DNA from 2 places in the Pectobacterium peruviense genome. Region 2 is predicted to be linked to the other one. Evidence: predicted binding sites of a transcription regulator. Region 2 holds the regulator's gene; the other holds the start of a gene.

Region 1 (4,433 bases), 1.5 Mb from region 2:
ATTGCATTTGCCGTCATCACCCGTTCGTTGTATCCCGCCAGATTACGCACGCCAAGCGCTGACATCAGCTTATAGCGACGTTCCATTTCACCGACACACCAGCGCAGCGCATTTGCCGCATCCTTCATGTCGGTCACAACTTCCGTCAACAAATGTGGAATGCCTTCGTACACGGAGAGCTCCAGCATTTTCGGGTCGATCATGATAAAGCGCACGTCTTCTGGCGTAGCTTTATACAACATACTGATGATCATGGCGTTGACGCCGACCGACTTACCCGACCCCGTCGTACCCGCAACCAGCAGGTGTGGCATTTTCGCCAAATCGGCAACGACAGGTTCGCCAGAAATATCTTTCCCTAATACTATCGCCAGCGGCGAAGGGTTATCCCGGAATGCATCACAGTCCAGCACTTCTCGCAGATAAACCGTCTGACGGTGTGCATTCGGCAACTCCAGCCCGACATATGGCCTACCGGGAATAACCTCAACAATACGTACTGCAACGACTGACAGTGAACGCGCCAAATCACGCGACAAATTCGAGATACGCGCGGCTTTAACACCCGGAGCCAGATCCAATTCAAACCGTGTGATTACGGGTCCAGGAGAGTGATCGACCACATCCGCTTTTACCCGGAAATCAGCCAACCGCGCTTCAATCAGTCGCGCCGTTTGCTCCAGAGCGAAATTATCAACAGGCGCTTCACTTGCTGGTGGCGGAGTCAACAAATCCAACGTTGGCAATGGCGTGGTCGGCTTCTGCAACGGTTGTTCATTACGCATCAGGAACGGATGAATTAGGCCATCCATTGCCGGATGATGCGTTGGCGCATCTGCATTTTCCTGTCGCGTAACGTCAACAGGCGCAGGTGTCGATTGCACTGGCTGCTCAAACATCAACGGGTTGCGCTCATCGTTGTCGTCTTTATCTTCGCCAACATGCATCGGCGGAAGATCGGGCTCAGTGTTATAAGCCGGCGGCGAATACGTCGGCTCGCTGAACGTACGTGGCTCAAATTCAGGCTCTCGCTCACTCTCAGCGCTAAATGGTGAGAATGAAAAGGCGTTATGTGACACCACAGGGTTTGATTGAACCGGCTCACGGGTCGCAGGCGATGCTATCGGAGCAGGAATTTCTTCATCGCGCGACGACGTACTCGCGTCATAACGTGACTGCTGCTGTGCAGCGAAATCTCTGGCTAGCTGCGCTTGCAGAAGCGCGTCTTCATCGTCTTCCTGTAACGGGTACTCATCGCCGTAACGCTGGCGCTGCTGGTCCAGATACGCTTGCTGCAACGCAGCTTCTTGCTGGGCGATGTCATCCGGCGTCTCTTCCTGATACACGTCGTTCGTCAATTCCGTTTCTGCACTACCATTCTGCGCCTGCAGCCTTGCTTGTTCTTCGGCCAAACGCTGTGACGGTAACTTGATTCCGTATGACGCAAGTTCACGGCGCGTAGGAATACGAACCGGATTAGGACGCGGCAGTTCCGGCCCTACGCCGCGTTTAATCTGCGGATTATCATCCCCATCGGCACTGAACGCAGGCATAAAGGTGTTGTTCGCGTTGAAATCCGTCTCTTGTGCAGGCTGTGGCGGTTCAGCAAACGGTTGAACGACCGATGACGTTACGATCGGCGGTACAACACTATTCTCATAAGAGCTATTTCCATAAGAACTGTTCCCATAAGAATTCCCAAATGGGGGATACGCGCTGCTATGAGGCTCCGACGTAGTAACATTCTCCGGCATCGCTACAGGTGTTTCAGGGACTTCAAACGAATACAACGGCGGGTTCAGTGACGGCGTCGCATCAATCGCTGATAGCGCTAGGGGTGGCGCTATATCAGATAATGTCGAATCCGCTACTGATGTTTCTGCTAACGAGGTCGGTTGTGTAGCGACTGGCGCATTTTCAACAGCAGGCGATAACGCTTCTTCTGCCCTATTATCCGTCGTCGTACCCTTTATGGCATCAGCAACGGAAGGCGCAGAAAACAGGACATCATCGTCATCACGTTGTTGCGGTATTGGTTCGCCTGATACTTCATCGTGCTGAATGTTAAGCGCATTATGCTCATCGTCTTCACGCTCGTTTTCTTCACGATACTCTTCATCGCGACGCGAACGGTTTGACATAAATGTCAGACAGCCCAATACACCAGCACCTATTTTTTCGGCAATCGTTAACCATGACCAGCCGGTAAACAACGTCAACCCTGCGCCCCACACGCACAGCAGAATTAGCGTCGCACCCATGCTATTGAAACGTGGAATCATTGAGCTGCTCAACAGACTTCCCAAAACACCACCGGAAGCGAAATAGTAGAGATCGTCAATATTCAACGCAGCCAAACCACAAGAGGTGAGGATCAGCGCCAATGTTCCAATCAGGCGAAGTGAAAAGGTAAAATACTCAATAGATTGGTGGTTATCACGCTGACGGAAAGCCGCCCAGCACAGGGATAGCATAATCGGCGGAATGGCATAAGCTAAAACGCCAAAAATGAAGAACAGCGTATCGGCCAGCCAGGCACCTGCCACACCACCAAAATTATGGATAGGCTCATGCCACGCAGTCTGCGACCAACTGGGATCCGAGGGGCTGAAACTGAGTAGTGCGACACCGAGATAAACCGCAAAAAGTGCCACAACGATTAAAATCGCTTCAAGCAAACGACGAGTTCCGCTGAGTTTTTTCAGGGTAACGTCTTTATCTTCTGTATATTCCTGGCTCAAGAGTCTCTCCAGGGGCCTGTAAGGTTTATGACAAAGCGCCGAGAAAACCCGGCGCTGGGACTGTATAAATTCACAGGAGTGTAGCTGAATTTATCGGGTTTTGCACCCACACGTTTATCGCGTCTTAATGACCAGACGATTGCTTTGCTTCACTTCTTCCATCACCACGTAAGTACGGGTGTCGTTTACGCCCGGCAAACGCAGAAGCGTTTCACCCAGGAGCTTACGGTAAGCGGACATGTCCGGCACGCGTGTTTTTAACAGGTAGTCAAAATCACCGGAAACCAGATGGCATTCCTGAATCTCTTCCAGCTTCTGCACCGCAGAGTTAAACTGTTCAAACACATCAGGCGCACCACGGTTTAGCGTTATTTCAACAAAAACCAGCAATGACGCATCCAGATAATGCGGGTTTAGCAGCGCTGTGTAGCCATTAATGAAGCCCTGTCTTTCCAGACGACGCACACGCTCCAGACAAGGCGTTGGTGACAGCCCAACCCGTTTGGAAAGCTCGACATTGGAAATACGCCCATCTTTTTGCAATTCGTTCAGGATGTTACGATCAATACGATCGAGATCTTTTCCTGGCCGTTTTTTAGTGTCTACCATTATTATTGTCTCTCTTCACTTTTCCCTGCACACGCTTTACCCCGATAGACCTCATGTATCAGAGTTACCCTTAAAGAAGACACGCTGCCTATTTTGTATATCAACAGTCATTAACTTCTCGTTATCGCCTCACTCACCGCGAAGAAGGCCATCACGTCATATCCGTAGCCCAAAGGCCTATCTGCGCAAAAACGAATAAAAAGCCGAGCTTTTAACTGTCCACATACAAAAAATTTCCTCTTACCCAGATGTTTTCGCAAATGCACAGCCGATTGTCAAAGCAAAACAATGAAAATCAGAAGAAACTGCCAGATTGGATAAGCCAGAGCCATTCACCAAGGTGACTTCAATCATTTTACTTATGAATGTGGCTGATTTTTCAGCGATTTGTCATCATCATCGTCATTAACGATTAAACAAATAGCCAGTAACTTTTCTGCATACTTTTTTTACTCCTGTAATTTCCTTACAATCGTTCTCATTGTCCGTGGTAGATATGTTCATCGTTATAAATTGTTCATAGTAAGGACGTCCGTTGTCGTAGGAACCATCCGTATGAGCATTATCCGCCGTCATGAAATGAGGAAAGCATGGGTACCGTTAAACATCACAAGTTATTGATTCTGGGTTCAGGCCCTGCTGGCTATACTGCCGCAGTTTATGCTGCACGGGCGAATTTACAGCCAGTATTAATCACTGGTATGGAAAAAGGCGGTCAGCTGACGACCACGACTGAAGTAGAAAACTGGCCGGGCGACGCCGATGATTTAACTGGCCCGCTGTTGATGGAGCGTATGCACGCACACGCGACCAAGTTCAATACCGAAGTGATCTTCGATCATATTGAGCGCGTTGATTTGCAGAACCGTCCATTCCGTTTATTCGGTGATAGCGCCGAGTACACCTGTGACGCGCTGATCATCGCCACAGGCGCGTCAGCGCGTTATCTTGGCCTGCCATCTGAAGACGCGTTTAAAGGCAAAGGCGTTTCCGCTTGCGCAACCTGTGACGGGTTCTTCTACCGTAATCAGAAAGTCGCCGTTGTTGGCGGTGGGAATACAGCCGTAGAAGAGGCGTTGTATT
Region 2 (4,433 bases):
GCGACAGCAACGGCTGCCACATTCAGGCTAAAGCGGGAGATGTGCTGTTGCTCGCCACTCAGCCGAACGTCAGCTATAGCGAACATAATACCAATGCCAGTAAACCACTGACACGCTTGCAGTTATGGTTGAATGCTTGCCAGACCCGAGAGAACAGCCCGTTACAGCGTATGGGGCTGGATTCATCAAATCATACTCTACTTGCCTCACCAGAAGGCGAGCAGGATAGTCTACAACTGCGCCAGCAGGTCTGGATCCATCATGTCGATCTTCAGGCCAATGAGCAAAGCACGATCGCCCTACAGGGAAATCAGGCTTATCTCCAGTTGATCCACGGTTCCATGGCGGTGAAAGGTAGCCAGCACAGCGAAACATTACACTGTGGCGACGGAGCCTTCATCAAGGAAGAAACGACGTTGACGCTACAGGCAGAATCACCGTTGCGGGCACTGCTCATCGATCTGGTCGTGTAGTTCCTCTGTCTGTTGTCTTCGCAGGAAAACGTCACTCACTCGGCGTTTTTACTCAGTCGTGGTAAGATATCCGTCTTGTTCCTCAATGCGTCAGGGTGATATGACAATGGATTCAACCAAACAGGACAAACTTCTTGCCCAGGCTGAACAGATTTGTCAGCAGCGCGCTGTGCGTCTCACTCCACAGCGGCTAGAGGTTTTACGCCTTATGGCACAGCAGTCCGGTGCTATCAGCGCCTATGACCTGCTGGACCTACTGCGAGTTTCCGAGCCTCAGGCCAAGCCGCCGACCGTCTATCGCGCGCTGGATTTTCTGCTGGAACAAGGCTTCATTCATCGAGTCGAATCAAACAACAGCTATGTGTTGTGTCACCATATCGAAGACCACAGCCATACGTCTGCCCTTTTCATCTGCGATCGCTGTGGGCAGGTCACGGAACGTCAAACCGAAGGTGTGGAAGAAACGCTACGCAGCTTGGCACAGCAGTCTGGATTTACACTGCGTCACAGCGTTGTGGAAGCACACGGGTTGTGCGGAGGCTGTCAGGAAGTAGCGACATGCAAACAGCCGGATCATTGCGATCACGACCATACCGTTCCCATTAAAAAACGATAGCCCTGAGGGCTATCGTTCCTTTTCTGCGGAGAGACATCACGTTTGCTACCAGTGATATTTGTGATGATCTTCCCAGTGTTTAACTTCTTTCTCTGCCGCTTCCTTTTCATACCCGTAACGCTCCTGGATCCTACCCACCAGTTGGTCACGTTTACCTTCGATGACCGTCAGATCGTCATCAGTTAATTTGCCCCATTGCTCTTTCGCTTTACCTTTAAACTGTTTCCAGTTACCGCTGGCTTGGTCTTTATTCATAAGAATCTCCATACCTTAGGTGCATTGCGCATAAACGAATCGTCACGACCAACTTATGCGTCAGTTTCAGATAAATAGGCTTATTCAGTAAGTAGCATCATAAATGTATTAACCATCACGGTGTTCTTCGCCACTGTCTCCCTTGATTACTGGGTGAACCTAAATGTGATAGTTAATGATCAATCATCAAACGACCAATCAAGACAAAAATGCTTACCTTGATAAAAATTATAGTCGAATATTTTACTAAAAATAAAAAACCAAGTATCTGTAACTAGGATAGAGCAAAGAAAGGGAAAACTATCGCAAAAAAGCAGTGAAAAAACAGGCGGTAATAGGGGAGAGTAGAGAACGCAGCTAAATGTAACTAAATATATATGACTAGCAGATTAATACACAGAACATGATGCACTGATCCAGATTGGAGAGCAGTGCATCAATAACGGTTAGCTCCAGTCGCTGTTACGAATCACGCCAACCGCTAAGCCTTCTATCGAAAAACTTTGCTGACGCAGGTCAACAACGATGGGGGCGAACTCTTCATTTTCAGCGAGAAGATGCACAGTATTGCCTTGTTTTTTAAGGCGTTTAACGGTTACTTCATCTTCAATACGCGCCACGACAATCTGCCCGTTGCGCACATCTTCTGTCTTATGTACAGCTAGCAAATCGCCATCCAATATACCGATATTTTTCATCGACATACCGCTGACACGCAGCAAAAAGTCAGCGCTAGGTTTAAACATCGCAGGATCAACCTGATAACGGCATTCGATATGTTCCTGTGCCAGCAGAGGTTCACCTGCCGCCACACGCCCAACCAGAGGAATACCCGTTTCTTCTTCCATTAACAGGCGAATACCACGAGAAGCACCCGACACAATTTCAATCACGCCTTTACGCGCCAGCGCTTTCAGATGTTCTTCGGCCGCATTCGGAGAGCGAAATCCCAGTTGTTGAGCAATTTCCGCACGCGTTGGCGGCATTCCGGTTTGCGCAATATGATCGCGGATCAGGTCATAAACCTGCTGCTGCCTTGCTGTTAATACTTTCATTCCGCCCCCTGGTTGTTTATACAGTCTTGCTGTGAGTATATACAGGTAAGGCACAATTGGGAATCGGGATATAGGCAAAGCCCCTGACTTTTATTCATTTATGCGCACCGTCAAGCAAAATGTTGCCAGAGGATGCTGCCCCATACGACAGCAGCCAACAAGATGGCAACAAAGACAGCCGCCGACCCGATATCTTTCGCCCGGCCGGATAATTCGTGATGCTCGAGACCAATGCGGTCGACGACGGCTTCAATAGCGCTGTTGGCCAGTTCAAACAACATAATCAATACTACAGACCCAATCAGCAGCAGTTTTTCGACCAGCGTCACTGGCAATAAACAAGCAATAATGACGCCGACAATCGTCAGTATCGTTTCCTGACGAAACGCCGCCTCATGCTGCCACGCCTGCTTCAGCCCCTTAAAGGAATAACCGGTAGCCTTGATAATCCGGGTCATCCCCGTTGCTTTATTCATTTATCCTCCATTATTTAGACTCTAAATAATTCCAGTTTCAGGCAGGCGGCAAGAGAGGGACAAATTCGTCGGGAACGAATTTGACCAGCCAACGGCTGGCCTCTGGTGAGAGACGGGATGTCTCTCATTTCATCCCGATGAGCTTACTCAGGTAAGTGATTCGGGTGACTAAACGCTGCCAACGCACATGCAACTTGAAGTATGACGAGTATATGCAAAATAGTTCGCATTTTAACGCACCTGCGTTGTCTCATCACCACAGATCTCCGGCGCAGTTTCTGGTATCCTTGCGGCGAATTGCTAACAAGAGGCTCCACGTTGTTATGTCAGGTTGGCGTAAAATTTATTATAAATTATTGAATCTCCCGCTGAAACTGCTGGTGAAAAGTAAAGTTATTCCCGCAGATCCCGTGGTCGAGTTGGGGTTAGATCCCTCACGTCCTATACTCTATGTTCTGCCTTATAACTCTCAGGCAGATCTATTGACGCTACGCACGAAATGTCTGGCATTGGGCTTACCCGATCCTTCGCAATCGTTCGAATTCAATGGCGTCGAACTCCCTAGCCACGTCTTTATTAATGACGGGCCGCGCGTCTTCCGTTATTACGTTCCCAAGCAGAAATCCGTCAAGCTGTTCCACGATTATCTGGACCTGCACCGCGCCAATCCAGATTTAGACGTACAGATGGTGCCTGTTTCCGTGATGTTTGGGCGCTCTCCTGGTCGGGAAGGTCACTCTCAGTCCACACCACACCTGCGATTGCTCAACGGCATTGAAAAATTCTTCGCCGTCCTGTGGTTAGGCCGTGACAGCTTTGTCCGCTTCTCCAGCCCCGTGTCACTACGCTATATGGCGACCGAGCATGGCACTGACAAAACCATAGCCCACAAACTGGCACGTGTCGCACGTATGCACTTCTCTCGCCAGCGTTTGGCGGCAGTTGGCCCACGCTTACCGGTGCGTCAGGAGCTGTTTAATAAGCTGCTGGATTCAAAAGCGATCAAGAAAGCCGTTGACGATGAGGCTCGCAGTAAGAAGATTTCTCATGAGAAAGCGCAGCAAAACGCCATTGCACTCATGGAAGAAATCGCTGCCGACTTCTCCTACGAAGCGGTGCGTCTGTCAGACCGCGTATTGAGCTGGACGTGGAACCGCCTTTATCAGGGAATTAACGTCCATAACGCCGAACGCGTTCGTCAGTTGGCGCAGGATGGCCACGGCATTGTCTATGTGCCCTGCCACCGTAGCCATATGGATTATCTGCTGCTTTCCTATGTCCTGTACCATCAAGGCTTAGTACCGCCGCATATCGCTGCCGGTATCAATCTTAATTTCTGGCCAGCGGGACCGATCTTCCGCCGTCTTGGTGCGTTCTTTATTCGTCGTACCTTCAAAGGCAACAAACTCTATTCCACGATTTTCCGCGAATATCTGGGTGAGCTGTTTGCCCGGGGTTATTCGGTTGAATACTTCATGGAAGGCGGGCGTTCACGTACAGGGCGTCTTCTGGATCCCAAAACCGGTACGCTAGCCATGACCATTCAGGCCATGCTCAG

The links. The regulator LexA, encoded in region 2, represses DNA repair genes until DNA is damaged. The targets are predictions, from matches to a motif close to TNCTGTATGTACATACAGNA.
Region 1: the regulator LexA is predicted to act here: its motif matches at 2,800-2,819, upstream of DUT67_RS12515 (DNA translocase FtsK 4TM domain-containing protein).

What each region holds. Positions count from the first base shown of each region.
Region 1 covers NZ_CP161826.1:2,768,404-2,772,836, forward strand. The annotation lists gene DUT67_RS12515 (DNA translocase FtsK 4TM domain-containing protein) at 1-2,741, opposite strand, end outside; gene lrp (leucine-responsive transcriptional regulator Lrp) at 2,856-3,350, opposite strand; gene trxB (thioredoxin-disulfide reductase) at 3,941-4,433, shown strand, end outside.
Region 2 covers NZ_CP161826.1:4,271,360-4,275,792, forward strand. The annotation lists gene DUT67_RS19215 (pirin family protein) at 1-473, shown strand, start outside; gene zur (zinc uptake transcriptional repressor Zur) at 580-1,089, shown strand; gene DUT67_RS19225 (CsbD family protein) at 1,135-1,344, opposite strand; gene lexA (transcriptional repressor LexA) at 1,791-2,399, opposite strand; gene DUT67_RS19235 (diacylglycerol kinase) at 2,510-2,875, opposite strand; gene plsB (glycerol-3-phosphate 1-O-acyltransferase PlsB) at 3,199-4,433, shown strand, end outside.